Regions from separate parts of the Shewanella sp. 5_MG-2023 genome, predicted to be linked through region 2. Evidence: predicted binding sites of a transcription regulator. Region 2 holds the regulator's gene; the other holds the start of a gene.

Region 1 (3,206 bases), on a different contig from region 2:
TTTTTCTTGACCTTCTTTCAACGTTTGTTGAGCGTGGTCAATATGTTCTTGCTCCAATTCGCCACAATCTTGACCGTCAAGATCGATACGTTGAACACCCGCTTTAACGCCTTTCAAGTAGCGCCAGCTGCTTGTATAACGTCTAAGTGCTACACGTAATTGTGTTTTACTTACTTTAGAATCATCAGCCAACCTAGCAGCTAAATCTTGAAACAACCCAATTTTTAATGGCTTAGTTTCACCTTCTGCAATAAAGCATAAAGGAAATGTTTCATATAAATACGCTAAAACTGCGTTGGTGTCGGTCAACTTGTCTGTTGATTCCATTTTTACTTCCACGTTATAAAAGGGACTGAGTCTCAGCTTTCTTTGCGAGTACAGTCGTTTATCTTTCGTTAAACAGATCTTGCTTAACGTTCAAATTAGCACTTCTTATTCGATTGCTAAAGCAATTGAAACATGCTTTAACAAATTAACTCACTTAGCTGTAATTTTACAGTAAATAAATTTTATCCATAGCAATGCGCGCTGTTCGGTATTATAAAGCTCATGGCAGCGATTGCGACCCGCAATTTGCTATATTTGGTCGCTAATTAAGCAAATAGGCAAGATTCAAAGCTTTTTACTAGCATTTCTAAGCCTTTTCTATCGTCTGTATCAAAACGATTCAATGATGGGCTATCAATATCTAATACCGCAACTACGTCATTGCCTTGGCGAACAGGGACTACAATTTCAGAATTACTGGCAGCATCACAGGCAATATGTCCTGCAAATTGATGCACATCTGCCACTAATTGTGTTTCATCATTTGCCGCTGCTGTGCCGCATACACCTTTACCGATCACAATACGTGTACAAGCAACTTTTCCTTGAAACGGACCAAGAACGAGTTGTTCTTCACGCTTAATATAGAAGCCAACCCAATTTATATCATCTAAGTTGTCATTTAATAACGCTGAAAAGTTTGCCATTCCTGCAATAAGGTCGTCTTCACCGGTCATTAATGCCAGTACTTGGCGGTTTAATGTGTCATAAAACTCAGCTTTCATTTTCCATCCTAAGTGAGGTTTTTATTATTCTGCAGCCGCTTTTTTAGTGGCTTTTTTGTTTGCTGTTTTGGGTGTAGCCGCTTTAGGCTTTACGATCCCTTTTAATAAATTTGCAAGTTCATCCTTGTTAGATGCAAGATAAAAAGCAAGTTTTTCGACACTATTTTCCTCTATTTCCAGCTCAGCGCCAGAAATAAAAGGCACTAAGTTATCCGCAATGTCGAGCATTTTGTCGTAGGCGTCAGCTTCTTTCTTAGATGTAAACGTCATCTTCTCAACCCCTTCTCTTACCACGACAAACTTTGTTATTACAGCCATGATTAACCTCTTACTGTTTTTATATACAGTGCATAGAGTGTCATAGAACTAACTTCTGATGCAAGTATTCTGATTATTCTGGTATTATTAGGTTTTATTGTAACTTGATAAATAATATTTCCACTGTGTTTTTAATCAAAACAAAGCGTTTTTTATTATTTTATTGCTCATTAATATTTCACTACATGGACGGTTTTCCTTTATCTATGCCGAAAAGTCTTGACCCGAACACCATTATATTATGCCGCTCCTGTGACTTAGCCGTTCAAAAGCGCGCCTTACCGTCTAATGTTCGCGCGTTATGCCCTCGCTGCCATACGGCACTTTATGACGTTCCTTACTGCTCAATCAATGGCATGCTTGCCTTGTGTATCGCGGCATTATTATTTTATATTCCGGCTAACTTTTTACCCATCATAGAAATCAACTTTTTAGGCAGTGTGCGAACAACAACAGTTTTTGAAACGGCTGTGACGGTGTGGCTGCAAGGTTATTGGATAGTTGGCATCGCTGTGATGGCGGCAGCGGTCATTGCCCCGGGATTATTAATTTTATCGATTTTATTACAAGTCACCATAGTTAAACTTAAATTGCACTCCTGTTTTTGGCAAAAGACATATCGCGCACTGCTTAAAAACCATGCGACCTTATCGCAACTTACTATGCTTGAAATTTACGTCATTTCATTTTTAGTAGCTGCGTTTAACTTGTCTGACTTCTCAGATATTTATTTAGGCATGGGCACCTTCTGTTTTTGTATGCTGTTTTTAGTTATCTTATTTTTACAACGGGAATATAATTTAGAACATATGTGGGGAATGGCTTATGAGCGCTAACACTCCTGCGCGGCAAGGAATACAAATCGGTTTTTGTTTATGCACTGTTTGTCGAAAAATCAATAACATCAGTCGTGACCGTTGTAGTCGCTGTGATTCTAAAATCCAAACACGTAATCATGCCAGTTTACAGCAAAGTTGGGCGTTATTGATTACCGCAGCCATTTTGCTGATACCAGCTAATATCTACCCAATCACTGTGCTCACCAATCAGGGCAAAGTCACCTATGACACCATATTTACTGGTATTGTGCATTTGGTTCACTCTGACATGATCCCTATTGCCATTATTGTCTTTACTGCCAGTATATTGGTACCTTGGCTAAAAATTATAGGCTTAGCGATTTACTTAATCGCTATTAGCTTTAATCTGCCAGTTTCTAAAAAGAAACTCATGATAGGCTTTCATATTATTGAATGGATTGGCAGATGGTCGATGCTGGATTTATTTGTTATTGCGTTAACTGTCGCCGTCGTTAATATGGGGCAATTACTTGATGCTAAACCCGCACCTGCAGCAACCGCATTTGCGTTAGTCATTTTACTGACTCAGTTAGCAGCAAAGGTATTAGATACTCGTTTACTTTGGGATCGCTTGGAAAAAAACAATGACACAAATTGAATCACCAAAAGTTGTTAAAAAGAAATTATTCTCGCCGATTTGGTTATTACCGATTGTTGCCTTGGCCCTTGGCGCTTGGCTTGGTGTAAAAAGCATCAAAGAATCAGGTATCGAGATTATTGTGCACTTCCCTAATGCCGTTGGTATCGATATCGGTAAAACCTTAGTCAAATACCAAGGTTTGACCGTTGGTAAGGTGACAGATATCAGTATCGACAATGAATTGTCTGGCGTTAATGTCAAAATTATTATGGATTATCGCTCTGAACCATTTCTCAATAAAAATTCCAAGTTCTGGTTGGTCACGCCTAAAGCCAGTATCACTGGTATTGAAGGTTTAGATACCTTGTTTTCAGGCAATTATATTGCCGTTCAACC
Region 2 (3,206 bases):
ATCATTTCAAAGTACACGGTGGCTTTGAGCTTGAAAACTCAATTATGTTATTACGTTACGGTGCCACACTTGTACCTAATACTGAACTTATCAATTATATTTGACGCTTTACATTCAAGGCTTTCTATACCGCACGGTACCAGCTCAATCTTTTAATAGCGTTTGTATCTTTTTGACATTTATTCTCGGCAGTACGATAAATTGTTACTACCTTGTTAACTACATTACTTGGAGATTAAATATTGATCAAGATCACTTTATCATCTAATTTGCTGAAAAAAGTGCAAAAAAAAGCCCCTCAGCGTAGTGAAGGGCTTTTTTAGTCATATTTTACTAGTGAAACGAGGTAAGGTTTACCCGAGTCGGTACTGCTAAAGTTTGCGTTAATGGGTCGCCTTCAGGTAAGTGAGTATTTACATCTTCAATGATAAGCCCTTGGGCTAAGGCATTTTTGGCAACCAATTGAATGCGGCGATTGTCGCGGGCATCTAATGGTGGTGTCCAAGTAATTACTGCACTTGAAGTACCGTTAGTGAGCGCTTTTTCCATCGCCCACAGGGTTTCGACTTCATCTTTGGTGTGAACTAACAATACTCTGTCCATACGAACATTGGCATTAGCAAGAATTTGCTTATAACCGATATGCGGCGGATTAATCAGTACAATCCAACGGCCTTGCTGACTTAAAATGGCTAACTGACTGCATAATTGAGTCAATTCAGTTAAGCCTTGGTTTTGGGTGCGCTTGGTTTCAATCCCTTGTTTAGTGGGTAAGGGATCAGATGCCATATCTACCCATAATCCAGGGTGACGCGGTGCATTGCCTATTAATGTGTTCATAACCAACCTCCATTACGAATAACGCCAACAGCAAGCCCTTCAATCGTTAGGTTTTGGCAACTTAAATCAACTTTAATCGGCTCATATTCTGCATTTTCAGCATGTAAATAAATAATATTGCCTTTCTTTTCAAATCTTTTCACGGTTACATCGTCTTCAAGACGTGCCACTACAACTTGACCATTGGTGGCAGTTTGCATTTTATGCACTGCTAATAAGTCGCCCTCTAAAATACCAATGTCTTTCATACTGTCGCCTCGAACGCGTAGTAAGAAATTAGCATTGGGCTTAAACATTTCTGGGTCAACTTGGAAATACTGTTCAACATGCTCTTGAGCAAGGATAGGTTCACCTGCAGCAACTTGGCCGATAAGTGGTAAGCCTGCTTCAACTTCCTCTTCCACCTGCACCATGCGGATCCCGCGAGAGGTACCAGGAATAATTTCAATACAGCCTTTTTTTGCCAGTGCTTTTAAGTGTTCTTCAGCGGCATTGGCGCTTTTGAAGCCTAATCGAGTTGCAATTTCTGCACGAGTTGGCGGCATACCTGTTTCGGCGATATTACATTTAATTAGCTCTAATATTTCAGCTTGGCGTGGCGTTAAAGGTCTCATATTGATTCCTGTTTTTTTATACAGTGACTGTCATTATATACAGTATCGGTGGTCGCGCAAGTATTAACCAAATTAATTTAACTATTATCATCTAATTCTTGTTGGCTATATATGGGGGCACGGTTAAGTATATGTAATTTAATTATTTAGTTAATGAAGGTAAGTCAGCTTTTTAAACCGATGAAATTGGCTATTTCTCACATCGTTTGTTTAAACAGTATATTTATACAGTAGTGTTGATTGAAAATAGGTTGGTTGTTATTCGGATATGGCTATTTTTACTGAACAAATATTCTCTGTATAGACCCTTGTTAGTGAAACTGAACCATTATCTGGTATTCTATGGCCAATTAATTGATGTTGAATATGCGAACACTCATGTTAAAACCTGACTCAATCATAGCAAAATCATTACGTTGGATTCAAAAACTGATGGTGCACACGGTTGTTGTGCCTGAAGATCCCTTTGCCGATCTGAACTTAGACCCAGATAAACCAGTGGTCTATGTGATGAAGACAGAATCACTCAGTGATATTGCGGCATTAAATGAAGTGACCGCCAAATATGGCTTACCGAGCCCTTATGAGCGACTAGACGTTGATGGCTTAAATACCCCTAGAATTGTGTGTATTGAAGGTCGTAAGCCTCTATTTGGCAAGCGTTTAAGTGGCGAAAAATTTATTGATAACTTCACCAGCTTATTAGCCTTACATAAAAAAAATGATCAACTTGATATTCAATTGGTGCCAGTGAGTCTGTATTGGGGACGTATCCCTGGTAAAGAAGATGACACCATGACCGCAGCCGTATTTGAGCGTGAAAACCCGACCTGGTTACGTAAATGGTTGATGATTTTGTTCTTAGGTCGCCATAGCTTTATTCAATTCTCAAATGCTATGTCGCTACGTTATATGGCTGATGAACACGGCACTGATGTCAGTATTGCGCATAAACTTATCCGTGTGGCGCGAGTGCACTTTAGACGCCAACGTAAAGTGATGACAGGCCCACAACTGCCAAATCGTCAGGCAATGTTCAACTCATTATTAAAGTCTGATGCCATTGCTCAAGCGATAAAAGAAGAAGCGCTTAATAAAAAAATTCCTGAAGACAAAGCCCGCGAAAAAGCGATTCAGTATTTAGATGAAATTGCAGCGGATTACTCAGACAGCTTAGTGCGTATTGCTGAGCGCTTTCTTACTTGGTTGTGGAATAAGTTATACAGCGGTATTAGCATTAAAAGCGCTGAAAAAGTGCGTAAGCTGCATCATGATGGTCATGAAATTGTCTATGTGCCTTGCCATCGTAGCCACATGGATTACCTACTGCTGTCGTATATTTTGTATTACCAAGGCATGGTGCCGCCGCATATTGCCGCCGGTATTAATTTAAACTTTTGGCCAGCAGGCCCTATGTTCCGCCGTGGTGGTGCTTTCTTTATTCGTCGTAGCTTTAACGGTAATAAACTTTATACCGCAGTGTTTCGTGAGTATTTAGATCAGTTATTTGCTAAAGGCTATTCGGTTGAATACTTCACCGAAGGTGGTCGTTCTCGTACCGGTCGTTTATTAGCGCCTAAGACCGGCATGTTAGCGATGACAGTTAACTGTGTACTGCGGGGCATTGAACGCCCAGTAACCTTAGTGCCAGTTTATCTTGGTTATGATCATGTGATGGAAGTGTCCACCTATCATAAAGAGTTAAGCGGTAAGAAAAAGCAAAAAGAATCAGTGTGGCAGGTCTTTGGTGCG

The links. Region 2 encodes LexA, which represses DNA repair genes until DNA is damaged. Its sites were predicted from a motif close to TACTGTATNNNNATACAGTA; they were not measured.
Region 1: Q4557_RS00140 (YebG family protein) is a predicted target of LexA. The motif match lies at 1,382-1,401, and genes of this name have one in related genera.

Annotation. Positions count from the first base shown of each region.
Region 1 is NZ_JAUORC010000001.1:34,656-37,861, forward strand. Features, by position in the region: gene proQ (RNA chaperone ProQ) at 1-327, opposite strand, end outside; gene Q4557_RS00135 (GAF domain-containing protein) at 594-1,052, opposite strand; gene Q4557_RS00140 (YebG family protein) at 1,077-1,370, opposite strand; gene Q4557_RS00145 (paraquat-inducible protein A) at 1,577-2,206, shown strand; gene Q4557_RS00150 (paraquat-inducible protein A) at 2,196-2,828, shown strand; gene Q4557_RS00155 (MlaD family protein) at 2,815-3,206, shown strand, end outside.
Region 2 is NZ_JAUORC010000042.1:10,859-14,064, forward strand. Features, by position in the region: gene Q4557_RS18665 (cell division inhibitor SulA) at 334-840, opposite strand; gene lexA (transcriptional repressor LexA) at 837-1,454, opposite strand; gene plsB (glycerol-3-phosphate 1-O-acyltransferase PlsB) at 1,833-3,206, shown strand, end outside.